DNA from 2 places in the Streptomyces sp. NPDC041129 genome. Region 1 is predicted to be linked to the other one. Evidence: predicted binding sites of a transcription regulator. Region 1 holds the regulator's gene; the other holds the start of a gene.
What was found. Region 1 encodes HrcA, which represses chaperone genes, less so after heat shock. Its sites were predicted from a motif close to TTNGCACTCNGNNNNNCNGAGTGCNAA; they were not measured.

Region 1 (15,655 bases):
GGCGAGCTTGGCGTCGTAGCCGTCGTCCCGGCCGCTGTCCGGGTCGCCCAGCTCGGTCTCGTACCAGGCGGCCTCACCGGCGAGCTGGTGGGTGTAGATCTCCACGGCGCCGGACTCCGCATACTCCGGCTGCGGCATGAAGAGGTTGACGCCGAAGGGCCGGCCCGTGAGTCCCCGTAGCTGCTTGATCTCCTGGTACATGCCGTCGGCGGTCTTGTATCCGGCGGCGAGGAACCCGAGCCCGCCCGCCTCGGACACGGCCGCGGCGAGCTGCGGTACGGAGACCCCGCCCGCCATGGGAGCCTGCACGATCGGCCTGGGGAAGAGATCGGTCAGCGCGGAGGACATGCCCGCATGTTGTCACGTCCTGGGGAGAGCGCCGAATCGGGTCTTTCCCATGGCACATGCCACTTTTTCCGGCCCGCGGCTCCAGCCCACCGAGCCGGGCGGCGGGTGGGCGAGGGCCGGGCCCAGGGGGCTCGAGCCCCCTGGGCCCGGCCCTCGTGGCCTCGGCCCGCCTCAGCGCCCGTTGAACGCGTCCTTCAGCCGCGAGAACAGTCCCTGCTGCCCCGGCTGGAACTGCCCCTGCGGGCGCTCCTCGCCCCGCAGCTTCGACAGCTCGCGCAGCAACCGCTCCTGCTCGGGATCCAGCTTGGTCGGGGTCGTGACCTCGACGTGGACGATCAGGTCGCCTCGGCCGCCGCCGCGCAGATGCGTGACGCCCCGGTTGTGCAGCGGGATCGACTGTCCGGACTGGGTGCCCGGCCGGATGTCGACCTCCTCCAGGCCGTCCAGCGTCTCCAGCGGGACCTTGGTGCCGAGGGCCGCCGCGGTCATCGGGATGGTGACCGTGCAGTGCAGGTCGTCGCCGCGCCGCTGGAAGGTCGAGTGCGGCAGCTCGTGGATCTCGACGTAGAGGTCACCGGCCGGACCGCCGCCGGGGCCGACCTCGCCCTCGCCGGCGAGCTGGATCCGGGTGCCGTTGTCGACACCGGCCGGGATCTTCACGGTGAGGGTGCGGCGGGAGCGCACCCGGCCGTCGCCCGCGCACTCGGGGCACGGGGTCGGCACGACCGTGCCGAAGCCCTGGCACTGGGGGCAGGGGCGGGAGGTCATGACCTGGCCCAGGAAGGACCGGGTGACCTGCGACACCTCGCCGCGGCCGCGGCACATGTCACACGTCTGGGCGGTCGTGCCCGGAGCCGCGCCCTCGCCGCTGCAGGTGTTGCAGACGACCGCGGTGTCGACCTGGATGTCCTTGGTCGTGCCGAAGGCCGCCTCGTCCAGCTCGACGTCGATCCGGATCATCGCGTCCTGGCCGCGCCGGGTGCGCGAGCGCGGCCCGCGCTGCGACGCCGTACCGAAGAACGCGTCCATGATGTCGGAGAAGTTGCCGAAGCCACCGGCCCCGAAGCCCCCCGCGCCCCCGCCGCCCGCCTGGGAGAGCGGGTCGCCGCCGAGGTCGTAGACCTGCTTCTTCTGCGGGTCCGACAGCACCTCGTAGGCGGCGTTGATCTCCTTGAACCGCTCCTGGGTCTTCGGATCGGGGTTGACGTCCGGGTGCAGCTCGCGCGCGAGCCGACGGAACGCCTTCTTGATCTCATCCTGCGACGCGTCGCGGCGCACGCCGAGAACGGCGTAGTAGTCCGTGGCCACTTACGACTCCGCCAGGATCTGTCCGACGTACCGTGCCACTGCGCGTACCGCTCCCATCGTTCCCGGGTAGTCCATGCGGGTCGGTCCGACCACGCCGAGCTTGGCAACCGCCTCGCCGCCCGAACCGTAGCCGACCGACACGACGGACGTGGAGTTGAGTCCCTCGTGTGCGTTCTCGTGCCCGATGCGCACCATCACGCCCGGATCCTTCGCCTCGCCGAGGAGCTTGAGGAGCACGACCTGCTCCTCGAGGGCCTCCAGGACGGGCCGGATCGTGAGGGGAAAGTCATGTCCGAAGCGGGTGAGATTGGCGGTGCCGCCGATCATCAGCCGCTCCTCGTTCTCCTCGACCAGTGTCTCCAGCAGAGTGGAGAGCACTGTGGAGACCGTACCGCGATCCTCGTGCTCGAACGCCTCGGGCAGGTCCTCGACCAGGTGCGGCACGTCGGCGAACCGGCGGCCCGCGACCCGGCTGTTGAGCCTCGCCCTGAGGTCGGCGAGGGCGGTCTCCCCGAACGGCGCCGGGCAGTCCACCATCCGCTGCTCGACCCGGCCGGTGTCCGTGATCAGCACGAGCATCACGCGCGCGGGGGCGAGCGAGAGCAGCTCCACGTGCCGCACGGTGGACCGGGTCAGGGACGGGTACTGCACGACGGCGACCTGCCGGGTCAGCTGCGCGAGCAGCCGCACCGTGCGCGCGACGACGTCGTCGAGGTCGACGGCGCCCTCCAGGAAGTTCTGGATCGCCCGCCGCTCGGGTCCGGTCATCGGCTTGACGCCCGCGAGCTTGTCCACGAACAGCCGGTAGCCCTTGTCGGTGGGGATGCGCCCGGCGCTGGTGTGCGGCTGGGCGATGTATCCCTCGTCCTCCAGGGCGGCCATGTCGTTGCGCACGGTCGCCGGCGACACGCCGAGACTGTGCCGCTCGGTGAGCGCCTTGGAGCCGACCGGCTCCTCGGTGCCCACGTAGTCCTGGACGATGGCGCGCAGCACCTGAAGCCTGCGTTCATTCAGCATCCGCGCGCACCTCCAGCATGTCTTCCGCTCGGCCCTTCGGCGTCCGCCTGGCACTCTGCGTGTCCGAGTGCCAGCGTTCCCCGGCCAGTGTACGGCCGTGGGGTACTCACTGGGCAAGGTCGGTCCCGCCATACCCCGTCCTACCGCTAGCGTCGCGTTATGACCGTGACTTGGGAAGAGCTGGGATGGGAGCGGTTGGCCGACGGGGTCGGGCGGTGCCGGCTGCCCGGCTGGGACTGCACGGCGGGCCTGGTGCTCGGGGCCGGTACGGCGCTGTTGGTGGACGCCGGGTCGAGCCTCGCCGAGGGCGCGCTGCTGCGGGAGCGGGCGCAGCGGCTCGCGGGGCACCGTGTGACCCATCTCGCGCTCACCCATCCCCACTTCGACCACGTCTTCGGGGCGGCCGCCCTCGCCGGCGCCGAGGTGTACGCGGCGGTCGGCATGGACGCGTTGCTGGCGCACGAGCGCGACGGGCTGCGCCTGGACGCGGTCAGGAACGGCCTGCCGGTCCCGGACGCCGACGAGGCGGTGGACGCGCTGGTGCCGCCCCGGCACCTGGTCTCCGGGGAGTGGACGCTGGACCTCGGCGACGGGCGTCAGGCGCTGCTGGCCAACGTGGGTCCCGGCCACACGGCCCACGATCTGGCGGTGCTGGTGCCGGGCGACCCGGAGGTCGTCTTCTGCGGCGACCTGGTGGAGGAGTCCGGCGAACCGCAGGCGGGCCCGGACGCGGTCCCGTCCCGCTGGCCGGACGCGCTCGACCGTCTGCTGTCCCTGGGCGGTGAGGACGCGCTGTACGTGCCCGGTCACGGAGCGGTGGTGGACGCGGCGTTCGTGCGGTGCCAACGCGAAGGGCTGGCGACGCGTTTCGGCGTGTCATGAGCACAGAGCCGCCGGTTCTCCTATCGTCGTCCGAATGCGCCAGTACGCCTCCGATCTGACCCCACCGTGGAAGAAGTCCCAGCCCGTGCCCGAGGTCGCGGCCGAGCCGGGGCTGGTGGTGGAGGAGCCCGGTACCGGGTTCTGCGGGGCGGTGATCCGCTGCGAGGCGGGCACGGTGACGCTGGAGGACCGTTTCGGCAAGCACCGGGTGTTCCCGCTGGAGCCGCGCGGTTTCCTGCTGGAGGGCCGGGTGGTGACGCTGGTGCGGCCGCCGTCGGGCCCGGCGCGGCCCACCCGTACGGCGTCCGGTTCGGTGGCCGTTCCCGGCGCACGCGCGCGCGTGGCCCGCGCCGGCCGCATCTACGTCGAGGGCCGGCACGACGCCGAGCTGGTCGAGCGGGTGTGGGGCGACGACCTGCGCATCGAGGGCGTGGTCGTGGAGTACCTGGAGGGCGTGGACGATCTGCCGTCGATCGTGGCGGAGTTCGCGCCGGGCCCGGACGCGCGGCTCGGCGTCCTGGTGGACCACCTGGTGCCGGGCACGAAGGAGTGGCGCATCGCCGAGTCGGTGACGAGCGAACACGCGCTGGTCGTCGGCCATCCGTACATCGACATCTGGGAGGCGGTGAAGCCCGCCTCCCTCGGCATCGAGTCCTGGCCCCGCGTCCCGCACGGCCAGGACTGGAAGACCGGCGTCTGCCGGTCCCTCGGCTGGCCGGAGAACACGGGCGCGGCCTGGCAGCGGATCCTGTCCCGGGTGCGGTCCTACAAGGACCTGGAGCCGGAGCTGCTGGGGCGGGTGGAGGAACTGATCGACTTCGTCACGGACAGCGATGGGGTCTGACGCCCTTCTAGGTGCCGGACTCTGCAGCGCCCAGCACAGCATCCGGCAGCTCCGACGGCCACGGCGAGCCCTCCGTGTCCGTTCTGCGGATGTGACCGGCTGTAACCCCCGGATACTTCTTGCCCACGCCCGGGCTCCGCGGTGTCACCTGCCGGAGTGATCAGTCCACCAGGTCCCGCACCACCGCGTCCGCCAGCAGCCGGCCGCGCAGGGTCAGGACGGCGCGGCCCTCCTCGTACGGCTCCTCCTGGAGCAGTCCGTCCGCCAGGGCCCGGCGCGAAGCCGCCAAACCGTCCTGCTTCAGCAGGGACAGCGGCGCTCCCTCCCGCAGCCGCAGCTCCAGCAGGATCCGCTCCACTCGCCGGTCCTCGTCCGAGAGCAGTTCGCGGCCGGCGCCCGGGGACCGGCCCGACGCCAGTGCCGCCGCGTAGGCGCCCGGGTGCTTGACGTTCCACCAGCGCACCCCGCCCACGTGCGAGTGGGCCCCGGGTCCCGCGCCCCACCAGTCCGCGCCCCGCCAGTACAGCTCGTTGTGCAGGCAGCGCCCGGCCTCGGAGGTGGCCCAGTTGGAGACCTCGTACCAGTCGAAGCCCGCCGCGGACAGGGTCTCCTCGGCGATCAGGTAGCGGTCCGCGTGGACGTCGTCGTCCGTCATCGGGACCTCGCCGCGGCGGATGCGGCGGGCGAGCTGGGTGCCCTCCTCGACGATCAGCGCGTACGCGCTGACGTGGTCGGGGCCCGCGCCGATCGCCGCGTCCAGCGAGGCCCGCCAGTCGTCGTCGCTCTCCCCCGGGGTGCCGTAGATCAGGTCCAGGTTGACGTGTTCGAAGCCCGCCGCCCGCGCCTCGGCCACACAGGCCTCGGGGCGGCCGGGGGTGTGCGTGCGGTCCAGGATCCGCAGCACGTGCTGCCGCGCGCTCTGCATGCCGAAGGAGATCCGGTTGAAGCCGCCCTCCCGGAGGGTGGTGAGGTACGCCGGGTCGACCGACTCCGGGTTCGCCTCCGTCGTGATCTCCGCGTCCGGCGCCAGACCGAACTCGTCGCGGATCGCCGCCAGCATCCGCACCAGGTCGTCGGCGGCCAGCAGGGTGGGCGTGCCGCCGCCCACGAAGACGGTACGGACCTGGCGGGGGTCGTCGCCGAGGACCTTCCGCGCCAGCCGGACCTCGTCCGTCAGGGTGTCCGCGTAGTTGTCCCGGGAGGCGAGCACGCCGCCGGTGCCGCGCAGCTCGGTGGCGGTGTACGTGTTGAAGTCGCAGTAGCCGCAGCGGGTCGCGCAGTACGGGACGTGCAGGTAGAACCCGAGGGGGCGGCCGGCGGCCCCGGCGAGCGCGGAGCCGGGCAGCGAGCCGTCGTCGGGGACGGGCTCGCCGTCGGGGAGTGCGGAAGGCATGTCCCCCATTGTCCCGTACGGCGGGACTCACCCCGCCTGGAGCACCAGCAGGGCCAGGTCGTCCTCGGGCACGCCGCCGCCGAAGTCGTGCACGAGGCGGCGGATCCGCTCGGCGATCTCCTCGGCGTTCAGGCCCGCGCAGCCGGACAGGGCCCGCGCGAGCCCGTCGCCGTCGTCGAACTGGCGGGAGCCGGAGCGCCGCTCGGTGACGCCGTCGGTGACGCACAGCAGGCTGTCGCCGGGCCGCAGCTCGACGGTCTCGCTGGTGTAGGTCTCGTCCTCGACGACGCCGAGCAGGGTCTGCGGGCGGGCGGCGGTGCGCACCTCGCCGTCGGGGCGCAGCAGCAGCGGCAGGGGGTGCCCGGCGGAGGCGAGGGTGCAGCGGACGCCGCCGTCGGCGTGGGGCGTCAGCTCGCCGTAGAGCAGGGACAGGAAGCGGGTCTGCGGTCCGTCCCCGGCGGCCACGGGACGGCCGCCGGCCGCGACCAGCGCGCGGGCGGCGGCGTCGGCGGCCTCGGTGGCGTCGTCCAGGAGGAGCTGGTTGAGCCGGTCCAGGACGTCGGCGACCCGGTAGCCCTCGCGCGCGAGCAGCCGCAGCCACGGCCGGGCGAGCCCGATCACGACGGCCGCCTCCGGACCCTTGCCCTGGACGTCGCCCACGGCGAAGCACCAGCGGCCGTCGCCCGCCGGGAACAGGTCGTAGAAGTCGCCGCTCGGGCCGCCCTTGTCGCGGGGCTCGTAGACGAGGGCGCTGCTCACCCCGGGGATCTCGGCGACCGCTCCGGGCAGCAGCCCGCGCTGCAGGACGGCGCTGATGGTGGCCTGCCGGGCGTACTGGCGGGCCGCGCCGATGGCGAGGGCCACCCGGCGGCTCAGGTCCTCCACCAGGCCGGTGACCTCGTCGGGGAACCTGGGCTGCCCGCACCGCCCGAGGACCAGGGTGCCGAGCGGGCGGCCGCCGGCGATGAGGCGGAAGGCGAGGGCCGTGCCATGGGTGCCGAGCGCCTCGCCGGGCCAGGGGTAGGTCTCCGGGTCCGGCCTCGGGTCCTGCGGCGGCCGGGGCGGGTTCTTCTCCAGGGCGCGGTGCAGGTCCTCGGCGCGGTCCTCACCGGCCACCCAGATCCCGGCGGGCGCGCCGCCGTCGCCGCCGCGTACGGTCGCCTCGTCCTCCAGCCACACCGCGCACCAGTCGGCGAGCCGGGGCACGATCAGCCGCCCGGTGAGGGCGGCGACCAGGTTCTCGTCGAGCTGCCCGGCGAGCAGGTCGGAGGCCTCGGCGAGGAAGGACAGCGCGCCCCGGCCGAGCCAGTCCCGGTCGCGTCCGGCGCTCCGCGGCCGCGGTGCGAGGACCTCGGCGATGTCCAGGGCGTCGTCGGGGGCGGGTCCGTCCAGGGGTTCGCCGCCGGGCCGCAGCCTCGCCCACACGGTCTTCTCGCCCCGGCGGTAGGTGACGCCCCAGGACTCGGCGAGGGTGGCGACCAGGCGCAGCCCGCGCCCGTACTCGGACGTCTCGCACGACGCCTCGCCGGTGCCGGGGTCGCGCGGGGCGCGGGACGGATGGCGGTCGCCGACCTCGACGACGAGGGCGCCGGTCGTCTCCAGGCGCCAGTCCACGTCGATGTCGGTGCCGGCGTGGACGACGGCGTTGGTGACGAGTTCGCTGACGACGGCCATGGCGTCGTCCACGAAGCGCCGGGGCACCCCGGGGACGTCGGCGAGCGCGGCGCGCACCAGGGCGCGGGCGGAGCCGGGGGCGAGGGGGCTGCCGGGCAGGCCGGCGTGCCCGCGCACCGCCGGGGCGTGGGCGTCGTTCTCCCGCTGCGTCGGTATGGCCGCCATGTCCATGCGGCCAGGGTGACAGACAGGACGCGAGCCTAAGCGGTGAGTCACCGAAGCGGGCGGCAACGCGTGAGAACTGTGCTACTGAGACGCAGGAAGACGGTCAGTTCCGGGCGGGATGCGAAGCGAGTCGTAAGGGGCGGGGGCCGCACCACCGGTGCGGCCCCCGCCGTCCTCACGCGACGGGGTCAGGACTCCCGGGCCCCCGCGTACATCTCGTCGATGAGGTGCTTGTACTCCCGCTCCACGACGGGCCGCTTCAGCTTCAGGCTCGGCGTGATCTCGCCGTGCTCCACATCGAGGTCACGGGGCAGCAGCCGGTACTTCTTGATGGTCTGCCAGCGCTGCAGGCCCTCGTTGAGCTCCTTGACGTAGCCGTCGACCATCTCGACGGTCTGCGGCGCGGCCACCACCTCGGCGTACGACTTGCCGTCGAGGCCGTTGTCCTTGGCCCACTGCAGGATCGCGATCTCGTCGAGGGCGATGAGGGCGGTGCAGTAGTTCCGGTCGGCGCCGTGCACCAGGATGTTGGAGACGTATGGGCACACCGCCTTGAACTGGCCCTCGACCTCGGCCGGGGCGACGTACTTGCCGCCGGAGGTCTTGATGAGGTCCTTCTTGCGGTCGGTGATGCGCAGGTAGCCGTCGGCGGACAGCTCGCCGATGTCGCCGGTGTGGAACCAGCCGTCGGACTCCAGCACCTCGGCGGTCTTCTCGGGCTGCTGGTGGTAGCCGTCCATGATGCCGGGGCCGCGCAGCAGGATCTCGCCGTCGTCGGCGATGCGGACCTCGGTGCCGGGCAGCGGCTTGCCGACGGTGCCGGTGCGATAGGCCTCGCCGGGGTTGACGAAGGAGGCCGCGGAGGACTCGGTGAGGCCGTAGCCCTCCAGGATGTGGATGCCGGCGCCGGCGAAGAAGAAGCCGATCTCGGGGGCGAGCGCGGAGGCGCCGGAGACGCAGGCGCGCAGCCGGCCGCCGAAGGCCTCACGGAGCTTGCCGTAGACGAGGGTGTCGGCGACCTTGTGCTTGGAGGCGAGGCCGAACGGCACCGCGTGGGCGCCGGTGCGGCGGAAGTTGTCCTGCGAGACCTTGGCGTACTCGCGGGCGACCTCGGCGGCCCACTGGAAGATCTTGTACTTGGCCGCGCCGCCCTCACGGGCCTTGGCCGCGACGCCGTTGTAGACCTTCTCGAAGATGCGCGGCACGGCCGCCATGTACGTCGGCCGCACCACCGGAAGGTTTTCGATGATCTTGTCGACGCGGCCGTCCACGGCGGTGACGTGACCGACCTCGATCTGCCCGGAGGTGAGCACCTTGCCGAAGACGTGCGCCAGCGGCAGCCACAGGTACTGCACGTCGTCGCCGCTGACCAGGCCGGTCGCGGCGATCGCCCTGGCCATGTACGCCCAGTTGTCGTGCGGCAGGCGCACGCCCTTGGGACGGCCGGTGGTGCCGGAGGTGTAGATCAGGGTGGCGAGCTGGTCGCGGGTGATCGCGCCGACCCGCTCCTTGATCAGCTCGGGGTGCTTCTCGAGGTAGGCGGCGCCGCGCTGCTCCAGCTCGGTGAGGGTGGTCACCCAGTCGCTGGTCTCGACGCCGGCCGGGTCGATGACGACGACCTTGGTCAGCGCGGGCAGCTCGGCGCGCTTCTCGACGGCCTTGGCGAGCTGGGCCGCGTCCTCGGCGATCAGGACCCGGCTGTCGGAGTCGGAGAGGATGAACGCCGACTCGTCGGCGTTGGTCTGCGGGTAGATCGTGGTGGTGGCACCGCCCGCGCACATGATGCCGAGGTCGGCGAGGATCCACTCCACCCGGGTGGAGGCGGCGAGCGCGACCCGCTGCTCCGGCTGGAGGCCGAGTTCGATGAGGCCGGCGGCGATGGCGTAGACCCGCTCGGCCGCCTCGCCCCAGCTGAGCGACTTCCAGTCGTCGGGGCCCTGCCCGGAGGCTGGGGGTACGGGATGGCGGTAGGCCTCGGCGTCCGGTGTGGCCGCCACGCGCTCCAGGAAGAGGGCCGCCACGGACGGCGGACGGTTCTCGATAAGGGTCTGTGTGTCGCTCACGACATCCTCCGGGGCCCGCGACAGTGCGGCTGGCTCAGGTGCGGCTGGGTTGACTCACGGTGTGGGTTGGGACTCGTTGTTTAACTCGCGAGTAACTATCGAGCAGGGATCAGGGTAAGGGGCGACCGGCCGCTGCGTAAGGGGCATCGGCCTGTCACTTTCCACGCAGAGCGACGCTACGCGCGCGTAGGGGCCCGCCGCACTTTCGCACGACGAGCCCCTCCGTGTCCGTTTTGCGGATGTGACCGGCTGTAACCCCCGGTTACTTCTTGCCCTTGCCCGACCCCGCGCTGTCATCGCTGGACAGGACGGCGATGAAGGCTTCCTGCGGAACCTCCACGGAACCCACCATCTTCATCCGCTTCTTGCCTTCCTTCTGCTTCTCCAGCAGCTTCCGCTTCCGGGAGATGTCACCGCCGTAGCACTTGGCGAGGACGTCCTTGCGGATGGCGCGGATGGTCTCACGGGCGATGACCCGGGAGCCGATGGCGGCCTGGATGGGCACCTCGAAGGCCTGCCGCGGGATGAGCTCGCGCAGCTTGGCGACGAGCCGCACGCCGTACGCGTAGGCCGCGTCCTTGTGGGTGATCGCCGAGAAGGCGTCCACCTTGTCGCCGTGCAGCAGGATGTCGACCTTGACCAGGCTCGACGTCTGCTCGCCGGTGGGCTCGTAGTCCAGCGAGGCGTAGCCGCGGGTCTTGGACTTCAGCTGGTCGAAGAAGTCGAAGACGATCTCCGCGAGCGGCAGCGTGTAGCGGATCTCGACCCGGTCCTCCGAGAGGTAGTCCATGCCGAGCAGGGTGCCGCGCCGGGTCTGGCACAGCTCCATGATCGAGCCGATGAACTCGGTGGGCGCGAGGATGGTGGCGCGCACGACCGGCTCGTAGACCTCGTTGATCTTGCCTTCGGGGAACTCGCTCGGGTTGGTGACCGTGTACTCGGTGCCGTCCTCCATGAGCACGCGGTAGACCACGTTGGGGGCGGTGGCGATCAGGTCGAGACCGAACTCGCGCTCCAGTCGCTCCCGGATCACGTCCAGGTGCAGCAGGCCGAGGAAGCCGACGCGGAAACCGAAGCCGAGGGCGGCGGACGTCTCCGGCTCGTAGACCAGCGCGGCGTCGTTGAGCTGCAGCTTGTCCAGAGCCTCGCGCAGCTCGGGGTAGTCGGAGCCGTCCAGCGGATACAGGCCAGAGAAGACCATGGGCTTGGGGTCCTTGTAGCCGCCGAGCGCCTCCGTGGCGCCCTTGGCCTGGCTGGTGACGGTGTCACCGACCTTGGACTGGCGGACGTCCTTCACACCGGTGATCAGGTAGCCCACCTCACCCACGCCGAGGCCGTCGGCGGGGAGCATCTCGGGCGAGTTGGTCCCGATCTCCAGCAGCTCGTGCGTGGCGCCCGTCGACATCATCCGGATGCGCTCGCGCTTGTTGAGCTGGCCGTCGATGACACGGACGTACGTCACGACACCGCGGTAGGAGTCGTAGACCGAGTCGAAGATCATCGCGCGGGCGGGGGCGTCGGCGACCCCGACCGGCGCCGGGATCTCCTTGACGACCTTGTTCAGCAGGGCGTCGACCCCCAGGCCGGTCTTGGCGGAGACCTTGAGGACGTCGTCCGGGTCACAGCCGACCAGGTTCGCCAGCTCCTCGGCGAACTTCTCCGGCTGCGCGGCCGGCAGGTCGATCTTGTTCAGTACGGGGATGATCGTGAGGTCGTTCTCCATCGCCAGGTAGAGGTTGGCGAGGGTCTGCGCCTCGATGCCCTGGGCGGCGTCGACGAGGAGGATGGTCCCCTCGCAGGCGGCCAGCGACCGCGACACCTCGTAGGTGAAGTCGACGTGCCCCGGGGTGTCGATCATGTTGAGGATGTGGGTCGTGCCCTGGTCGGGGCCCTCGGTCGGGGCCCAGGGCAGACGCACCGCCTGGGACTTGATCGTGATACCGCGCTCGCGCTCGATGTCCATCCGGTCGAGGTACTGAGCACGCATCTGCCGCTGCTCGACCACACCGGTCAGCTGGAGCATCCGGTCGGCGAGCGTGGACTTGCCGTGGTCGATGTGCGCGATGATGCAGAAATTGCGGATCAGAGCCGGGGCGGTACGGCTCGGCTCGGGCACATGGTTAGGGGTCGCGGGCACGCAGGGTCCTGTCTCTTGAGGCGCCTTATGCCTCGGGTCGGATCGATACGTAGTCTCCATGGTCCCACGCGGAGGGACCGAGGACCGTTTTGGGCCGCTCGCTGGGCCACTGGTACTGTAGATGGCTGTGCCTCATGCCCTCTCAGCGCGAGGCACGACCAGGAAATTTTGGATCACCGGCACGGGACCCGAGCGGCCCCGCGCCAGAACCTGAAAAGGCTCCTTCGTGGCGAACATCAAGTCCCAGATCAAGCGGATCAAGACCAACGAGAAGGCTCGGCTGCGCAACAAGGCCGTCAAGTCCTCCCTGAAGACCGCGATCCGCAAGGCCCGTGAGGCCGCTGCCGCGGGTGACACCGAGAAGGCCACCGAGCTGCAGCGCGCTGCCGCGCGTGCGCTCGACAAGGCCGTCTCGAAGGGCGTCATCCACAAGAACCAGGCTGCCAACAAGAAGTCGGCGCTCGCTTCCAGGGTCGCGTCCCTCAAGGGCTGAACCTTCTTTCTGATCTGACCGCCGGAAGGACCCAGAGCGGGCCCTCTCTCATCCGCTCCCGTCCGGCATCCCGGATTCGCACGCGGCCTGCGTTCGCCACGCGGGTGCGGATCCTCAGTCTTGATCCGAAGGCCCCGGCGCTCTCCCTTCCCCAGGGTGGGCGGCGGGGCCTTCGGCCTGCCCCGGGCCTCAGCCCCAGAACTCGTTCTCCTTGTCGACGTCGTCGACGCACTCGTCGATGTCGGTGATCCTTTCGCCGACGATGCGCAGGACGAGGCAGCCGTCCACGCGGTGGCGTCTGCCCTCACGCTCGGCGGTGATGTGGTGCAGGGCCACGGCATGGCCCCTGCCGTCGACGAACACATGGCGCAGCTCGGCGCGGAAACTGCCGCCGGTCTCCTGGAAGAGCCTGCGGTACATGCCGATCACCGCGTCCTGGCCCTTGAAGTCGCCCGAGAGCGCGTGGCTGCCGGGCACGTGGTGGGTGACGTCCGCCGTCATCAGCCCGCGCAGGGCGTCCAGATCGACGCGGAGGAAGGCGTCGTAGGCGTCGCGGACGAGGGTCGCGTGCGGGTGCTCAGCCATGGCGACCGCCACCTTTCAGTGCGTCGGCGATGTACGGCTGACACGTACGATTCTCCTCGCCGGCCGCCACGGGGCGACTGGATCAGGCCGGGTCCCGCTGGACCGGCGGGCGACGGCCCGCGGCACCGGCTCATCGAGCGGGGGCGGTTGTCAGCCCCCAGCCGTTGGAACAGGGGCAGTCCGCTGTCAGCCCCGGCCTCTGGAACGCGCGGCCCTGGCGATGGTCACGACAGCCTTCTCCAGCGCGTACTCGGGATCGTCACCGCCGCCCTTCACGCCCGCGTCGGCCTCGGCGACCGCGCGCAGCGCCACGGACACGCCGTCCGGCGTCCAGCCCCGCATCTGCTGGCGCACCCGGTCGATCTTCCAGGGCGGCATGCCCAGCTCACGCGCGAGGTCCGCGGGCCGGCCGCCGCGCGCCGAGGAGAGCTTGCCGATCGCGCGCACTCCCTGGGCGAGCGCGCTGGTGATGAGCACCGGGGCCACGCCGGTCGCCAGTGACCACCGGAGCGCCTCCAGCGCCTCCGCCGTCCGTCCCTCCACGGCCCGGTCGGCGACCGTGAAGCTGGAGGCCTCGGCCCGCCCGGTGTAGTACCGGCCGACGACCGCCTCGTCGATCGTCCCCTCGACATCGGCGACGAGCTGCGACACCGCGGAGGCCAGTTCCCGCAGATCGCTGCCGATGGCGTCGCAGAGCGCCTGGCAGGCCTCCGGCATCGCCGACCGGCCGAGCGAGCGGAACTCCCCCCGCACGAAGGCCAGCCGGTCCGCCGGCTTGGTCATCTTCGGGCAGGCCACCTCCCGCGCGCCCGCCTTGCGCGCGGCGTCCAGCAGCCCCTTGCCCTTCGCGCCGCCCGCGTGCAGCAGCACGAGGGTGATCTCCTCCGCGGGCGAGCCGAGGTAGGCCTTCACGTCCTTGACCGTGTCGGCCGAGAGATCCTGCGCGTTGCGCACGACCACGACCTTGCGCTCGGCGAAGAGCGAGGGACTCGTCAGCTCGGCGAGCGTCCCGGGCTGCACCTGGTCCGGCGTCAGGTCCCGTACGTCGGTGTCGGCGTCGGCGGCCCGGGCGGTGGCCACCACCTCCCGCACGGCACGGTCGAGCAGCAGGTCCTCCTGGCCCACGGCGAGGGTCACCGGGGCGAGAGGGTCGTCGTTCGCAGTGTTTCTGGCCATCGCCTACAGCATCCCACGCGGCACCGACAGCGGACCGGCCCGCGCACCCCGACCGCCCCCGGCTCCTCCCGATCCGAACTCCTGTCCGAACCCCTGGCCCGCCCTCGACCCGCTCCCCGAGTGGAGCCAGGGGTCACGGGTCACGGCTCCTCGCGCCAGCCGTCCCACCGGCCCGCGAACGCGTCCAGCTCGGCGGGGTCGAGCCGGCCGGCCTCGTCGCGCAGCGCCAGCAGCCACTGGGCGTCCTCGGCGTCGTCCTCGCCGGCCAGGGCGTCCCGGACCGGCCGGGGATCCTCGTCGATGCCGAAGTGCTCGGCGAGCGCCTCGGCCACCTCCTCGGCGGTGTCGCGGTCGGGCAGCACCAGCACATGTCTCACATCGCTCACGGACACATTCTCCGGCACCGCAAGGGGCCGGTTCAGCCCGCCTGGTTCCCCTGCCGCACCGCAGGCACCGCGGCCAGCTCGATCCCGAACTCCTCCTGGTACAGGGCCAGCACCTCCTCGTCCGTGGCCGGCTCCCGGGTCTCCTTCCTCCCGTCGGGCGACGTGGTGGTCAGCGCGCGGCCGCCGAGGGTGATCCGCCCGCCGTCCTCGGTCACCCGTGAGCACACCAGGGACCGGGTGAAATGCGAACGCGGCGAGGTGCTGTGCCACCAGGCCCCGCCCATGAAGTCCCCGAGCGCCCGCGGCCGTGTCTCCAGCCGGTACTGCGGTGCGCCGTCCCGCAGCACGTCCAGGTCCGCGCCCCCGGCCGCCGAACCGGCCCCGGCACCGGTCACACCGGCCGGGTCAGGACCGGCCTCCGTCACCCGGAACGTCCCGCCGGGGTCCGACTGCTCACCGCGTTCGGCGAGCGCCAGCGGAAGGTGGCTGTGCGCCCCGAAGCCGACATCGGCGAGCCAGTCGGTGCCGTCCGCCGTGCGCACCCGCAGCGCGAGATGGTCGTACGGGATACCGAGGCGCCCCTCGCTGCCGTACACCCGCCCCGCCAGCAGCGCGACCTCGTAGCCGAGGGCGGCGAGCAACGCCCCGAAGGCGCCGTTCAGTTCGTAGCAGAAGCCGCCCCGCCGCCGTCCGACCACCTTGTCCAGCAGACGCTCCTCCTCCAGGACGATCTCCTCACCCAGGTGGATGGAGAGGTTCTCGAAGGGGACGGTCCGCAGATGGCGCAGGTGCAACTCGCGCAGCGCCTCGGAGCTGGGGTGCTGCGGGCGCGCGGCCCCGATGCGGCGGAGGTAGGCGTCGGCCTGGGCTGGGTTCATGCGCCCAGTCTGGGCGAAGACCCGCCGCTCAGTCTCTCGTCACCCGCACCTCCCCCTCCGGCCCGCCGTCCCCGCCGACCGCGAGCGCCCCGTCCCGGTCGGTGCGCAGCACCGTCGCCCCGCCGGCCCGCAGCGCGGCCACGGTCACCGGTGCCGGGTGGCCGTAGGGGTTGTCGGCGCCGGTGGAGATGAGCGCCACCCGCGGGGCGACCAGCCGTATCAGGTCCGGGTCCTGGTACGCCGAGCCGTGGTGGGCCACCTTCAGCACGTCCACTCTCGCGAGTCCGGCCGCGGCCCCCGAACGCG
Region 2 (15,655 bases), on a different contig from region 1:
GCGGAGGCCTGGACTGGATCGAGGGCGGCCCCTACGAGGGCACCCGGGAGGCCGCCGGCCTCCTGGTGAAGGCCTACGAAGGGGGCACGCACCGGCCTGAGTTCGGGGTCTTCGCCCTCGTACGGAAGGAGGACGGCCGCGCGGTCGGCGGCATCGGCTTCCACAGCGCGCCGGACGAGGACTGCCGGGTGGAGATCGGTTACGACCTGGTGGAGGGCGCCCGCGGGCAGGGCTACGCCACCGAGGCCGTGCGCGCGCTGGCGGACTGGGCGCTGGCCCGGGACGACGTCGGCGCCCTGTTCGCGACCGTCGAGCGGGAGAACACCGCCTCCCAGGCCGTACTGACCCGGGCCGGCTTCACGCGGGTGAGCGAGGAGGACGGCAGCGGCGCGGAACTGGCCTACGAACTGCGCCGCTGAGCGGACCTCTTGGGCCGGCGCAGCCCGGACGCACGCAGCAGCCGCACCACCTCGCGGCTGCTGACCTGCACCGCCCCGGCGGCCACCGCGTCCGCGTACCGGTGCGACGGAAGGTCGTAGTGGTCGCGCTCGAAGGCCCGCCGGGGCACGCCCAACGCGTCGGCGAACCGGTGCAGTTCGTCGTAGGAAGCGTCGCTCACCAGGTGCGACCACATGCGGCCGTGGCCGGGCCAGGCAGGCGGGTCGATGTAGACGGTCACGGGCGCCTCACGAGGACCGCGTCCCGCCCATGGCCTGCCCCAGCGACCCCACCGACGCGACCTGCACGCCCGCCTTGTGGCACACCCAGTGCGGGTCGGGCCCCAGTTCCGGCTCCACGTCCAGGGCGTGCGGGTCGCCCGTGCCGCACACCGGGCACAACGGCCAGCGGCCGTACCGCTCCAGCAGCGCGTCCTGGACGTCCTGCGCGACCAGCCCGGGCAGGAAGGGCGCGCCGTCCGGCCACTGCTCGACCCACCAGCGCCGTTCGGCGACGGAGTCCTCCACCAGTGAGACCACGTCGGCCTCGGCGACCCGGCCCGCGATCAGGTCGGCGAGCACCAGGGCGCGGGCGGCGTGCAGTGCCTGCTCGAGCGGGGTGAACGACTCCATGGTCCCATTGTGCGCACTCTTGACCGCGGAACCGAACCGAAAATATCTTTCATTGGTGACCCAGGACGTGAAGGAAATTTTCGGCAGTCCGGGCGGCTCCCTCGCCGCGAAGGTGCGCACCCTCGCCCCCTCGATGACCCGTTCCATGCAGCGCGTCGCCGAGGCCGTCGCGGGCGACCCGGCCGGCTGCGCCGCCCTCACGGTCACCGGCCTCGCCGAACTGACCGGCACCAGCGAGGCGACGGTCGTCCGCACCGCCCGCCTGCTCGGCTATCCCGGCTACCGGGATCTGCGCCTCGCTCTCGCCGGCCTCGCCGCCCAGCAGCAGTCGGGCCGCGCGCCGGCGATCACGACGGACATCGCGGTGGACGACCCCATCGCCGACGTCGTGACCAAGCTCGCCTACGAGGAGCAGCAGACCCTCGCCGACACCGCCGCCGGACTCGACACCGCGCAGCTCGGCGCGGCCGTCACCGCGCTGGCGGGCGCCCGCCGCACGGACGTGTACGGGATCGGCGCCTCCGGTCTGGTCGCCCAGGACCTCACCCAGAAGCTGCTGCGGATAGGGCTCATAGCCCACGCGCACAGCGATCCGCATCTCGCCGTGACCAACGCGGTGCAGTTGCGCTCGGGTGATGTGGCGATCGCCATCACCCACTCGGGTTCCACCGGCGACGTCATCGAGCCGCTCCGGGTCGCGTTCGACCGCGGAGCGACCACCGTCGCCATCACCGGCAGGCCCGACTCGCCGGTGACGCAGTACGCCGACCACGTGCTGACGACGTCCACGTCACGGGAGACGGAGCTGCGGCCCGCCGCGATGTCCTCCCGGACGAGTCAGCTGCTGGTGGTGGACTGCCTGTTCGTCGGGGTGGCACAGCGGACGTACGAGAGTGCGGCGCCCGCGCTGGCCGCGTCCTACGAGGCGCTGGCGCACCGGCACCGCTCCACCCCCAGGTGAGTGCAAGCACGCGAATCGGAGAGAGCCACCCCCCATGACCTCCCATGACCTGCGCAACGAGCTGGAGTCCCTCACCACCGAAGCCTTCCGGCCGGAACTCGCGGAGATCGACCGGCTGCCCACCCTCGACATCGCACGCCTCATGAACGGCGAGGACGCGGGCGTGCCCGCCGCCGTCGCGGCGCGCCTGCCGCAGATCGCCGCCGCGATCGACGCCGTGGCCGAGCGCATGGCCCGCGGCGGACGCCTGGTCTACGCCGGCGCGGGCACCGCCGGGCGGCTCGGCGTCCTCGACGCCTCCGAGTGCCCGCCCACCTTCAACACCGAGCCCGGTCAGGTCGCCGGCCTGATCGCGGGCGGCCCCGGGGCGATGGTCACCTCGGTCGAGGGCGCCGAGGACTCCGCGGAACTGGCCCGCGAGGACCTGGACGCGGTGAAGGTCCGGCCCGAGGACACGGTGGTCGGCGTCTCCGCCTCCGGCCGCACCCCGTACGCCGTCGGCGCCGTCGAGCACGCCCGCGCGCTCGGCGCCCTGACCGTCGGCCTGTCCTGCAACGAGCACAGCCCGCTCGCGGCCGCCGCCGAGCACGGCATCGAGGTCGTCGTCGGGCCCGAACTGCTCACCGGGTCCACCCGGTTGAAGGCCGGCACGGCCCAGAAACTGGTACTCAACATGCTGTCGACGATCACGATGATCCGGCTGGGCAAGACGTACGGGAACCTGATGGTCGACGTCCGGGCCTCCAACGCCAAGCTGCGGGCCCGCTCCCGCCGCATCGTGTCCCTGGCCACCGGGGCCCCCGACGAGGAGATCGAGCGGGCGCTCACCGAGGCGGGCGGCGAGGTGAAGAACGCGATCCTGATCGTCCTCGCCGGTGTCGACGGCGACGAGGCCGCCCGCCGCCTGGGGGACTCCGGCGGCCATCTGCGCGCGGCCCTGGGGGCGAAGGCCACCTGACCGGCGCTCCGGAGAGGGCGTGCCGCTGCCGCCGGGGCGTTACCGTCGAACTGCCGGCCCCGGCCGGCACCACCCTGGACCCGGAAGAAGCCGAAGGACTGCGCGGACCGACATGAACCACGCCCAGCTCACCGCCCTCGGACGTGCCCTCAGGCTGCTCGGGGAGCACGGGGAGACCCTGTCCGCCGACACCCCGGACGCCCGGCTGCACGAGGTCAAGGCCGATCTGCGGCGCGCCCTCGACCTGCTGGACGAGACCGTGGGGGCGGGGGCGCCCAGCACCCGGTGTCCCGAGCATCCGCACGGGCCCGTCGACAAGAGCGCGCCCGATCTGTGTCTGCTGTGCGAGACCCGCAGAAGGGCCGCCCGGCGCTCGGAGTACCAGAGCGGGGGCCGGGCGCAGGCCGGGGAGGCGCCCGCCGGCGCGACCTCGCGCTACGGCGTCCGCGCCGACCGCCCCCAGCCCCAGCAGCGGTGGCTGCCGGAGGCGTGGAACGGCCGGGAGTGGCAGCTCTGCGGGACGCCCCGGCGGGACCGGCGGGAGGCCGAGGCGTATCTCGCCGCCCAGCGGCGCGGGTCCCGGCCGGCGATGGCGTACCGGCTGGTGCACGAGTTCACCGACTACGAGGTGCTGCGGGTGTGGGGGACGCCCGTCCAGGTCGACATCGAGCCGATGGGCAACCTCTAGACGTCCCCGCACACGTCAGCTGAGGGTCTGCAGCGCCGCCGCGTCGTACGGCTTCAGCTCGTCGAAGCGGTCGCCGAGCACCTTGGCCGCCCACTCGGGGTCCTGGAGCAGGGCGCGGCCGACGGCGACCATGTCGAACTCCTCGGCCTCCAGCCGGTCCAGCAGGTTGTCGATGCCCTTGACCGGGGAGCCCTCGCCCTGGAAGGCGCTGATGAAGTCGCCGTCGAGGCCGACCGAGCCGACGCTGATGACCGGCTTGCCGGTGAGCTTCTTCGTCCAGCCCGCGAGGTTCAGGTCGGAGCCCTCGAACTCGGGGAGCCAGTAGCGGCGGGTGGAGGCGTGGAAGACGTCGACGCCGGCGGCGACGAGCGGGGCGAGGATCGCCTCCAGCTCCTCGGGGGTCTCGGCGAGACGGGCGTCGTAGGCCTCCTGCTTCCACTGCGAGAAGCGGAAGATGACCGGGAAGTCCGGGGAGACGGCGGCGCGGACGGCCGCCACGATCTGCGCGGCGAAGGTGGTGCGGGCGACCGGGTCGCCGCCGTAGGCGTCGGTGCGGCGGTTGGTGCCCTCCCACAGGAACTGGTCGAGCAGGTAGCCGTGGGCGCCGTGCAGCTCCACGCCGTCGAAGCCGATGCGCTCGGCGTCGGCCGCGGCCTGGGCGAAGGCGCCGATGACGGCGTCGATGTCGTCCTGGGTCATGGGCGTGGCGTCCTCGGTGCCGTCCACGCGCAGCCCGGAGGGGCCGTGGGAGGGGGCGTCCGGGTTGGGGTTCTGGCCCTGCTTGCGGACCGTGCCGATGTGCCAGAGCTGCGGCACGATGGTGCCGCCCGCCTCGTGCACGGCCTCGACGACCTTCGCCCAGCCGGCGAGCTGCTCCTCGCCGTGGAACCGGGGCACGCGGCTGCTGCCGCCGGCCGACTCGTGGCCCACGTAGGTGCCCTCGGTGACGATCAGGCCGACGCCGGCGGCGGCGCGCCGGGCGTAGTACGACACCACGTCCTCGCCGGGGATGCCGCCCGGGGAGAACATCCGGGTCATCGGCGCCATCACGATGCGGTTGGGGACGGTGAGGCCGCCCAGCGTGATCGGGCGGGAGAGGATCTGGGCCGCGCGGGAGGCGGGGGGCGGCGTGACGGTCACGTGGGGGCTCCTCGGGGACTACTGGGTATACCGACGGGTATGTGCGCACGCATTGTTGCAGCTCCTTAAGCAACCTCCCAGGGCCTGTCCCACATTCCGCTTGCGGTCGGTGAGCGCTGTGATCCCGGACACGCCCGAGGGCGGCACCCCCTGCCACTGGCAGGAAGTGCCGCCCTCGGAAAGGACAGGCCGATCCGCGCGGGATCAGAAGTCCATGTCACCGCCCGGCATGCCGCCCGGAGCGGCCGCGGCGGCCTTCTCCGGCTTGTCGGCGATGACGGCCTCGGTGGTGAGGAACAGCGCGGCGATGGAGGCAGCGTTCTGCAGCGCGGAACGGGTCACCTTCGCCGGGTCGATGATGCCCTCGGCGACCAGGTCGACGTACTCGCCGGTCGCGGCGTTCAGGCCGTGGCCCGGGGTCAGGTTGCGCACCTTCTCCACCACGACACCGCCCTCGAGGCCGGCGTTGACGGCGATCTGCTTCAGCGGGGCCTCGAGCGCGAGCTTCACGGCCTGGGCGCCGGTCGCCTCGTCACCCTCGAGCTCCAGCTTCTCGAAGACCTGGGAGGCCTGCAGCAGGGCCACGCCACCACCGGCGACGATGCCCTCCTCGACGGCGGCCTTCGCGTTGCGGACGGCGTCCTCGATGCGGTGCTTGCGCTCCTTGAGCTCCACCTCGGTGGCGGCACCGGCCTTGATGACCGCGACACCGCCGGCGAGCTTCGCCAGGCGCTCCTGCAGCTTCTCGCGGTCGTAGTCCGAGTCGCTGTTCTCGATCTCGGCGCGGATCTGGTTCACGCGGCCGTTGACCTGCTCCGAGGAGCCGGCACCGTCGACGATGGTGGTCTCGTCCTTGGTGATGACGACCTTGCGGGCGCGGCCCAGGAGGTCCAGGGTCGCGTTCTCCAGCTTGAGGCCGACCTCCTCGGAGATGACCTCGCCGCCCGTGAGGATGGCGATGTCGCCGAGCATGGCCTTGCGGCGGTCGCCGAAGCCCGGGGCCTTGACGGCGACGGACTTGAAGGTGCCGCGGATCTTGTTGACCACCAGGGTCGACAGGGCCTCGCCCTCGACGTCCTCGGCGATGATCAGCAGCGGCTTGCCCGACTGCATGACCTTCTCCAGCAGCGGGAGCAGGTCCTTGACCGAGCCGATCTTGGAGTTGGCGATGAGGATGTACGGGTCCTCGAGCGACGCCTCCATGCGCTCCATGTCGGTCGCGAAGTAGGCGGAGATGTAGCCCTTGTCGAAGCGCATGCCCTCGGTGAGCTCGAGCTCGAGGCCGAAGGTGTTGCTCTCCTCGACGGTGATGACGCCTTCCTTGCCGACCTTGTCCATGGCCTCGGCGATGAGCTCGCCGATCTGGGTGTCGGCGGCGGAGATGGACGCGGTGGAGGCGATCTGCTCCTTGGTCTCGACGTCCTTCGCCTGCTCCAGCAGGGCGGCGGAGACGGCCTCGACGGCCTTCTCGATACCGCGCTTCAGGGCCATCGGGTTGGCACCGGCGGCGACGTTGCGCAGGCCTTCCTTGACCAGGGCCTGGGCGAGCACGGTCGCGGTGGTCGTACCGTCACCGGCGACGTCGTCCGTCTTCTTGGCGACTTCCTTGACCAGCTCGGCGCCGATCTTCTCGTACGGGTCCTCGAGCTCGATCTCCTTGGCGATGGAGACACCATCGTTGGTGATCGTGGGGGCACCCCACTTCTTCTCGAGGACGACGTTGCGGCCCTTGGGGCCGAGCGTCACCTTGACGGCGTCCGCGAGCTGGTTCATGCCGCGCTCGAGGCCGCGCCGCGCCTCCTCGTCGAACGCGATGATCTTGGCCATGTGAAGTGGTCCCTCCAGGACTGGGGGTGATTCCTTCGGACCGCGCCCGCGCCCGCGACGGACGGCTCGCCGGCCCCGTGGTTCCTTGCCCCACTTGGCCTGCGGGCCTCACCGACCCGGTCCTCACTGTCACTCTCACCTTCAGAGTGCTAACGCAATGATTAGCACTCGGCATGGTCGAGTGCAAGCGCCTCCCGGGGTACGGGCGCCCCCGTCAGCCACCCGCGAACGGGGGCACGGGCACAGCGAAGGGCCCGCACCCTGTGCGAGGTGCGGGCCCTTCGTGCAAGAAACGTTCAGGCGCTGAGGCGAACCATGTCGGCCTGCGGGCCCTTCTGGCCCTGCGAGATCTCGAACTCCACCCGCTGACCCTCTTCCAGGGTGCGGTAGCCGTCCATCTGAATGGCGCTGTAGTGGACGAATACGTCCGCACCACCGTCGACCGCGATGAAGCCGTACCCCTTCTCCGCGTTGAACCACTTGACGGTGCCCTGAGCCATGCCTAACTCCCCTATTACTGGCCCTTGCACAGATCCACACTTCGCGGACCCGGGTCAGACCTCACCCCCCATTGGCCGGGGGCGTGCGCCGGAACGCGTCGACCGCCGCTGAATGTATCTGCCCAACTGCCGTCTGCAACAGGTCAATCGGACGAGAAATATGGACGCGAACGGTCCGGAATGTAGCGTGAATTCGCCCGAATTCAGGGCAAATCGGGCCCCATAAAATGCGCAAAAGCCGCAGAAAGCACCCACACTTTGGCTATTTCTTGTCGGGTGCACCGCGGTGAATCCAAGGCTCCTGACCCATGGTCCGGGAGCGGCTTCCCCAACTCTACCGCGCTCAATCACGCAGAATGGCCCCCTCCGTTTCTCGCACGGGGGAGGCCATTCAATGAACAATCGGTAACCGGCGTTACCGAAGGTAATGATCGGTCATTCTGTCAGCCGCCGGCGACGGCCGGAATGATGGAGACACCGGCGCCGTCCGGAGTCGCGGTCTGCAGGCCCTGCTCGAAACGGACATCGTCGTCGTTGACGTACACGTTGACGAAGCGGCGCAGCTTGCCCTGGTCGTCCAGCACCCGCGCGGCGATCCCGGTGTGGTTCTTCTCCAGGTTCTCGATGACCTCGGCGAGGTTCGCGCCCTCGGCGGCGACCTCGGCCTGCCCGCCGGTGTAGGTGCGCAGGATGGTGGGGATGCGAACGGTCACGCTCATGCGAGGCCAGCCTCTCGGAAGGAGTCCAGGTTCGGGCGGATGGTGGCGGTGAGGCCGGTGCCGGCCACCGCGTCGAGGGTCTTGAGGCCGTCGCCGGTGTTGAGGACGACGGTGGTCTTCGCCGGGTCCAGCACGCCTTCCTTGAGCAGCTTGCGGGTGACGCCGACGGTCACCCCGCCCGCCGTCTCCGCGAAGATGCCCTCGGTCCGGGCCAGCAGCTTGATCGCGTCCACGACCTCCTCGTCCGTCACGTCCTCCACCGCTCCGCCGGTGCGGCGCGCGATGTCCAGGACGTACGGCCCGTCGGCCGGGTTGCCGATGGCGAGGGACTTGGCGATGGTGTTCGGCTTCTGCGGCCGCACGACGTCGTGGCCCGCCTTGTACGCGGTCGACACCGGCGAGCAGCCCTCGGCCTGGGCGCCGAAGATCTTGTACGGCCTGTCCTCGACCAGGCCGAGCTTGATCAGCTCCTGCAGACCCTTGTCGATCTTCGTGAGCTGGGAGCCGGAGGCGATCGGGACCACGATCTGGTCCGGCAGCCGCCAGCCGAGCTGCTCGCAGATCTCGTACGCCAGCGTCTTGGAGCCCTCGGCGTAGTACGGCCGCAGGTTGACGTTGACGAAGCCCCAGCCCTCGCCGGCCGGGTCGCCGATCAGCTCGGAGCAGAAGCGGTTCACGTCGTCGTAGTTGCCCTCGATCCCGACGAGCTCGCCGCCGTAGACCGCGGCCATGACGACCTTGCCCTGCTCCAGGTCGTGGGGGATGAACACGCAGGAGCGGAAGCCGGCCCGGGCGGCGGCGGCGCCGACGGCACCGGCGAGGTTGCCGGTGGAGGAGCAGGACAGGGTGGTGAAGCCGAAGGCGCGGGCGGCCTCCAGGGCCTGGGCGACGACGCGGTCCTTGAAGGAGTGCGTCGGGTTGCCGGAGTCGTCCTTGACGTACAGCCCGCCGGGGACGCCCAGCTCGCCGGCCAGGTTGTCGGCCTTGACGAGCTTGGTCCAGCCGGGGTTGATGTTCGGCTTCTCGGCCACGTCCGCGGGGACGGGCAGCAGGGGTGCGTAGCGCCAGATGTTCGCGGGGCCCGCCTCGATGCGCCGGCGCAGCTCTTCGGTGTCGTAGGCGGAGAAGTCGTAGGCGATCTCCAGCGGGCCGAAACACTCCTCGCACGCGAAGACCGGTCCGAGGGGTACCCGGTGGCCGCATTCGCGACAGCTCAGGGCAGCGGCGGGGCCGAGATCGACGGCGGGATTGCTGGTGCTTGCAACTGTCTGCACAGCCATGGAGGCGAGGCCCTTTCTCCTCATCTTCCTCACGACGCATCTCGCCGTGAGACGGATTTGGCACCTTCCCTGGCCGGGAGCCTCGCGCGAAACGAGTGCGGCTCAGGGGGGTTGCCGGGGCTTCATCGGGCCGTGTCCCTCTGCCCCTCTGGATGAGCGGTATTCGGTTGTGAACGCCGGGCGACCCCCGACATGCGATGGTCATCGGCGTTGTTCAAGACTGTAACCGACGGCCGGGACAGTTGAGATAGTCGTCCGAACCGCGAGATGCATCACCCCCCTCAACAGGTGTGATCACGACAGTGAGGAGCCGCAGACCGTGCTGGAAGAAGTCGAGCGCTGGCTGGCCACCCGCTCCTGGTCCGTGGCCGACCGCCCGTTGCACGGAGTCCTGGCCGCCAAGCAGCGCACCGGGCAGTCCGTCTCCGTCGTCCTGCCCGCGCTGAACGAGGAGGAGACGGTCGGCGACATCGTCGCCGTCATCCGTCACGACCTCATGCGGCAGACTCCGCTGGTCGACGAGATCGTCGTCGTCGACTCCGGCTCCACCGACCGCACCGCGGAGGTCGCCGCCGCGGCCGGCGCCCGGGTGGTGCACCGCGACAGCGTCCTGCCGCGCATACCGGCCGTCCCCGGCAAGGGCGAGGTGCTGTGGCGCTCGCTGCTGGCGACGAGCGGGGACATCGTCTGCTTCATCGACGCCGACCTGAGGGAGTTCTCCTCCGACTTCGTCCTCGGCATCGTCGGCCCGCTGCTCACCGACCCGGACGTCGACCTGGTCAAGGCGATGTACGACCGCCCGCTCACCGTGCCCGACGGGCGCGCCTCCGGCACGGCCGCCGCAGGGCAGGGCGGCCGGGTCACCGAGCTGATGGCCCGCCCGCTGCTGAACATGCACTGGCCGCAGCTCGCCGGCTTCGTGCAGCCGCTGGGCGGGGAGTACGCGGGCCGCCGCTCGCTGCTGGAGCAGCTCCCGTTCCCGGTGGGCTACGGCGTGGAGCTGGGCATGCTGGTGGACGCGCTGCACATGGTGGGGCTGGACGCGCTGGCCCAGGTGGACGTCGGGGTGCGCAGGCACCGGCACCAGGACGGGCAGGCGCTCGGCCGGATGGCCGCGGCGATCTACCGCACCGCCCAGCTCCGGCTGGCCCGCGGCCACCTCGTGAGGCCCTCGCTCACCCAGTTCGAGCGCGGCGAGGACGGGTTCGAGCCGCGCACCTACTCGGTGGACACCGAGGAGCGGCCGCCGATGGTGGAGATCGCGGAGTACGCGCACCGCAAGGTGGCCTGAGCGGCGCGGTGAACGCGGAAGAACGGCTGTATACAGCGCCCTTCCGGGGCGGAGCGTACGTTTGAGCGTTTCCGGGCCGGGCTAGGTTGAGAATCATGGCTTCCACGCAGGGTGCTGAGGTGCTGGTCGCGTCCAACCGCGGCCCGGTTTCGTACGAGGTGCTCGAGGACGGCTCGCTGAGCGCCAGACGCGGCGGGGGAGGGCTGGTCTCGGGGCTGTCGGCCATCGGGCCGGACCACAACGCGGTGTGGGTCTGCGCCGCGCTCGGCGACGGCGACCGGGAGGCGGTACGGCGGGCGGGCGGGGGTCTGCTGCCGGCGGAGGACACCGGCGAGCAGCGGGTGCGGATGCTCGACATCGACGCGACCGTGTTCGCCGACGCCTACAACGGCATCGCCAACTCGGTGCTCTGGTTCGTCCACCACATGCTGTACCAGACCCCGCTGGAGCCGGTCCTCGACGCGGAGTTCCGCCGCCAGTGGGCCTCGTACCAGGCGTACAACCGGGCGTTCGCACAGGCGCTGGCGCAGGAGGCGGCCGAGGGAGCCGCGGTGGTCATCCAGGACTACCACCTGGCCCTCGCCCCGCGGATGCTCCGGCAGCTCCGGCCGGATCTCCGCATCGGCCACTTCTCGCACACCCCGTGGGCGCCGCCGGACTACTTCCGGCTGCTGCCCGACGACATCGCCGCCGAGCTGCTGACCGGCATCCTCGGCGCGGACCGGGCGGCGTTCCTGACCAAGCGCTGGGCGGACGCGTTCACGGACTGCTGCCACGCGGTGCTCGGCCCCGGCATCCCGTCCGGGACCCGGATCGGGGTGCACGGGCTCGGCGCGGACGCGGACTTCCTGCGCGAGCGGGCGCACCGGCCGGACGTGGACGAGCGGATGACGGCCCTGCGCGCGGAGATCGGCGAGGGGCGCCGGACCATCGTCCGGGTGGACCGCACCGAGCTGTCCAAGAACATCGTGCGCGGGCTGCTGGCGTACCGGCAGCTTCTGGACGACCGCCCCGAGTGGCGCGAGCGGGTCGTGCACATCGCGTTCGCCTACCCCTCACGGCAGGACCTCGCGGTCTACCGCGCCTACACGGCCGAGGTGCGGCGGGTCGCCGACGAGATCAACTCCCGTTACGGGACGCCCGGCTGGACGCCGGTGGTGCTGCACGTCAAGGACGACTTCGCCCGCTCGCTGGCCGCCTACCGGCTCGCGGACGTGGCCCTGGTCAACCCGATCCGGGACGGCATGAACCTGGTCGCCAAGGAGGTGCCGGTCGTCTCCGACGAGGGGTGCGCGCTGGTGCTGTCGCGGGAGGCCGGGGCGTACGAGGAGCTGGGCGAGGACGCGATCGTGGTCAACCCGTACGACGTCGTGGGGACGGCGGACGCGCTGCACGCCGCGCTGAGCATGCCCCAGGGCGAGCGGGCGGAGCGGTCCAAGCGGCTGGCCGCCGCCGCCACCGCGCTGCCGCCGGCGCAGTGGTTCCTGGACCAGCTCGGCGCGCTGACCGGCTGAGGGCCGTCGGCCCGGTGGTCCGGGTCAGCCGAGCCGCGCCGCCAGCGCGCGCAGGAGCGCGACGACGCCCTCCGGGCCGTCGACCACCAGGTCCGCCCGTTCGGCCAGTTCGGTGACCTCGGTGCTGCCGCTGCAGACCAGCAGGCCGGGGACGCCCTCGGAGCGGAGTTCCCCGACGGCCGCGAAGGCGGGCAGGTCGCCGAGGTCGTCGCCCGCGTAGAGGACGGACCCGGCGGCGGTACGGCGGACGTGGTCGAGGAGGGCGACGCCCTTGTCCATGCCGGGCGGGCGCAGTTCCAGGACCAGCCGGCCGGGTTCGACGATCAGGCCGTGCCGGGCGGCGAGTTCGGTGAGGGGGCCGCGCAGGGCCTCGAAGGCGGCTTGGGGGTCGTCGGCGCGGCGGGTGTGCACGGCGACGGCCCGGCCCTTGTCCTCGGTCCAGGTGCCGTGCCCGGCGCCGACGCGCTCCAGCAGACCGGGCAGTTCGGCGCGGACCGCGGCCACACCGGGGTGCGGCGCCGGCGCGGTGACCTCGCCGGTCGCGGCGTCCCAGCGCTCGGCGCCGTAGTGGCCGAGGACGGTGAGGTGTTCCAGGCCGGGCACGTCCGCGAAGCCGCCGTACCGCACCGCGACCTCGGCGGGCCGGCCGGTGACCACGGCGACGGAGGCCACCTCGGGGGCGAGCCCGGCCAGCGCGGGAACGGCGTCGGGGTGGGCGCGGGCCTGCTCGGGGTCGGCGACGATCGGGGCGAGGGTGCCGTCGAAGTCGAGTCCGATCACCGCCGCGCGGGGCTTGGCCAGCAGCGCGTGCAGTCCGTCGCGGCCGGCCTGGGTCGCCGGGGTCGGCAGGAGGTCCATACAGGGACAGTATCCGGCGCGGGCCCTGGTCACTCCTGGACCGTTTCCCCCGGCCGAGCCGGGAACTCAGCGCTCCGCGCGGCGGGCCTCCCGCACCCGGCGCAGCCGGTTGACCGTGACCGGGTCCGCGGCGAGCGCCCGGGCGTCGTCCAGGAGGGCGTTGAGGAGCTGGTAGTAGCGCACCGGGGCGAGACCCAGCTCCTCGCGGATGGCCCGTTCCTTCGCGCCGGGGCCGGTGAAGCCCCGGCGTTCCAGCGCGAGGATCGCCTGTTCGCGGCTGCCCAGTTCCTCCATGGGGGCAACCGTAGCGCCGGGCACCGACAGCCTGCCTCAGTTCACGTCCGCGCTGTCCGCGGCCGACGCGGTGGACTGCAGCCGGGACAGCACGTCGGCGGGGCTGGCGCCGGGGGTGACCGCCTGGCCGATGTCCTTCTTCACGGCCGCGCTGACCGAGGCCCACGAGGTCTTGCCGACCGGGTAGAGCTGGGAGAGCGGAAGCTCGTCGAGGAAGGGGCGCAGGACCTTGTCGCCGGCCGCGTCCGAGTCGGACATGGCGCTGGACGCGGAGTCGGTGACCGGCAGCAGCCCGTACTCGCGGGAGAAGGCGAGGACGTTCTTCTTCTCGTAGACGAAGTCGAGGAAGTCGCCGATCTCGCGGGCGTGCCCGTTCTGCCTGAAGCCCATCATCCAGTCCGCGACACCCATCGACGCCTTGGCCCGGCCGGTGCGGCCCGGCATCGGGACCGTGCCGAACTTCACGCCCTTCTTGGCGGCCTGCTGGATCAGCGTGGGGTGGCCGTTGAGCATGCCGACCTGGCCGTCGGCGAAGGCGGCGAAGGCGTCCGCGCGGTTCAGCTTGCCGGGGGCGACCGGACCGGTCAGGCCCTTGCCGACCAGCTCGTCCTTGAGCCAGGTGAAGGTCTCCACGTTCTTCGCGGAGTCGATGCTGTAGGCACCGATGTCGTCGGTGTAGCCGTCACCGCCGCCCAGCAGCCACTGCATGGTCTCGGCCTGGGCCTCCTCGGGACCGAGCGGCAGCGCGTAGGGGTACTTCACACCCTTGTCCTTGAGCGCGCGGGCGTCGGCCGCCAGCTCGTCCCAGGTGGTGGGCGGGGTGATGCCGGCCTGGCTGAACAGGGTCTTGTTGTAGAAGAGCACCCGGGTGGAGGCCGCGAAGGGGATGCCGTACTGCACGTGCTTCCACTGGCCGGCGTCGGAGAGCGCGGAGGGGAAGTCGGCCTGGGTGCGGATGGAGAGCAGGTCGGAGGCCTGGTACAGCTTGCCCGCGGCCGCGTAGTCGGCGTAGGCGCCGATCTGGGCCAGGTCGGGGGCGTGCCCGGCGTCGACCATCTCCTTGACCTTGCGGTCGACGTCGTTCCAGGAGTAGACGCTGACCTCGACCTTCACCCCGTGCTCGGCCTCGTACTCCTCGGCCAGCCCGTCCCAGTACTTCTTGGAGCCGTTCGCCGCCGAGTCACCGTAGTCGGCCGCGACGAGTCTGAGGGTCACGTCGGAGTCCGTGCTCCCACAGCCGCCGAGGACCGCCGTCATGCCCAGTGCGGACACAACCGCGATCGTTCCTGCCGTACGCCGACGCACCCTCAAAGCCCCAACCCTGCTGTCTGACCGTTCAATATGTGGACACATAAGGTCTACACCACGTGAGTGGACTAGACCTCTTGTGGGTCAGGGGGCCACACTGTCTCCCGTGAGACATGTCATCGCCCTGGACGTCGGCGGTACCGGGATGAAGGCCGCCCTCGTCGGAGACGACGGCGAGCTGCTGCACCGCGCCCGCCGGGCGACGGGACGCGAGCGCGGGCCGGACGCGGTGGTCGAGACGATCCTCGGCTTCGCCGCCGAACTGCGCGCGTACGGCACCGAGACCTACGGCGAGCCTGCCGCGGCGGCCGGCATCGCGGTCCCCGGCATCGTCGACGACGAGCACGGGATCGCCGTGTACGCCGCCAACCTCGGCTGGCGGGACGTCCCGCTGCGCGCCCTGCTCGCCGAGCGGCTCGGCGTCCCGGTGGCGCTCGGCCACGACGTGCGCACCGGCGGGCTCGCAGAAGGGCGGATCGGCGCGGGCAGGGGCGCCGACCGGTTCCTGTTCGTGCCGCTGGGCACCGGGATCGCCGGCGCCATCGGCGTGGACGGCCGGGTGGAGGCGGGCGCGCACGGCTTCGCCGGCGAGATCGGGCACATCGTCGTACGTCCCGGCGGCGCCCCGTGTCCCTGCGGGCAGCACGGCTGCCTGGAGCGGTACGCCTCCGCGTCCGCCGTCAGCGAGGCATGGGCAGCGGCCTGCGGGGACCCGGAGGCGGACGCGGCCGACTGCGCCAAGGCCGTCGCGTCCGGTGACCCGAACGCCGTCCGGGTGTGGCAGCAGGCGGTGGACGCGCTCGCCGACGGGCTGGTCACCGCGCTCACCCTGCTGGACCCGCGCACGCTGATCATCGGTGGCGGCCTGGCCGAGGCGGGGGAAGTGTTGTTCCAGCCGCTGCGGGACGCCGTCCGGCGCCGGGTCACCTTCCAGAAACTGCCGTCCATCGTCCCCGCCGCCCTCGGCGACACCGCCGGCTGCCTGGGCGCGGGGCTTCTCGCCCGGGATCTCCTCGACTCCACCGACCCCACGACCGACCCCTCGGAGGTAACCGCCTGATGGCTCCCAGCTTGGTTCTCGCAGGTGCTCGGGTGGTGCTGCCCACCGGGGTGGTGGACGACGGGCAGGTGACCGTGGAGGGCACCAGGATCACCGCGGCAGGCGCGCCGGACACCGGGGGCGCCACGGCCCCGGCCGGTGCCGAGGTGATCGACGTCAGCGGTCACTGGCTGGTCCCGGGGTTCGT

Region 2: the regulator HrcA is predicted to act here: its motif matches at 6,806-6,832, upstream of groL (chaperonin GroEL).

What each region holds. Positions count from the first base shown of each region.
Region 1 is NZ_JBVIYV010000001.1:1,321,746-1,337,400, forward strand. It holds gene ACZ6B1_RS05760 (nitronate monooxygenase) at 1-348, opposite strand, end outside; gene dnaJ (molecular chaperone DnaJ) at 520-1,656, opposite strand; gene hrcA (heat-inducible transcriptional repressor HrcA) at 1,657-2,673, opposite strand; gene ACZ6B1_RS05775 (MBL fold metallo-hydrolase) at 2,833-3,555, shown strand; gene ACZ6B1_RS05780 (DUF3097 domain-containing protein) at 3,590-4,399, shown strand; gene hemW (radical SAM family heme chaperone HemW) at 4,560-5,792, opposite strand; gene ACZ6B1_RS05790 (SpoIIE family protein phosphatase) at 5,820-7,631, opposite strand; gene ACZ6B1_RS05795 (AMP-dependent synthetase/ligase) at 7,820-9,694, opposite strand; gene lepA (translation elongation factor 4) at 9,957-11,831, opposite strand; gene rpsT (30S ribosomal protein S20) at 12,058-12,324, shown strand; gene ACZ6B1_RS05810 (nuclear transport factor 2 family protein) at 12,514-12,909, opposite strand; gene holA (DNA polymerase III subunit delta) at 13,096-14,085, opposite strand; gene ACZ6B1_RS05820 (hypothetical protein) at 14,226-14,471, opposite strand; gene ACZ6B1_RS05825 (arylamine N-acetyltransferase family protein) at 14,504-15,349, opposite strand; gene ACZ6B1_RS05830 (ComEC/Rec2 family competence protein) at 15,378-15,655, opposite strand, start outside.
Region 2 is NZ_JBVIYV010000004.1:346,020-361,674, forward strand. It holds gene ACZ6B1_RS17200 (GNAT family N-acetyltransferase) at 1-419, shown strand, start outside; gene ACZ6B1_RS17205 (DUF4031 domain-containing protein) at 401-679, opposite strand; gene ACZ6B1_RS17210 (hypothetical protein) at 687-1,070, opposite strand; gene ACZ6B1_RS17215 (MurR/RpiR family transcriptional regulator) at 1,126-2,031, shown strand; gene murQ (N-acetylmuramic acid 6-phosphate etherase) at 2,066-2,989, shown strand; gene ACZ6B1_RS17225 (hypothetical protein) at 3,102-3,677, shown strand; gene ACZ6B1_RS17230 (NADH:flavin oxidoreductase) at 3,693-4,817, opposite strand; gene groL (chaperonin GroEL) at 5,022-6,644, opposite strand; gene ACZ6B1_RS17240 (cold-shock protein) at 6,941-7,144, opposite strand; gene ACZ6B1_RS17245 (MoaD/ThiS family protein) at 7,588-7,863, opposite strand; gene thrC (threonine synthase) at 7,860-9,143, opposite strand; SAM riboswitch class I at 9,161-9,302, opposite strand; gene ACZ6B1_RS17255 (glucosyl-3-phosphoglycerate synthase) at 9,463-10,434, shown strand; gene ACZ6B1_RS17260 (alpha,alpha-trehalose-phosphate synthase (UDP-forming)) at 10,530-11,948, shown strand; gene otsB (trehalose-phosphatase) at 11,973-12,806, opposite strand; gene ACZ6B1_RS17270 (DUF3263 domain-containing protein) at 12,873-13,100, opposite strand; gene ACZ6B1_RS17275 (extracellular solute-binding protein) at 13,137-14,405, opposite strand; gene ACZ6B1_RS17280 (ROK family protein) at 14,515-15,468, shown strand; gene nagA (N-acetylglucosamine-6-phosphate deacetylase) at 15,468-15,655, shown strand, end outside.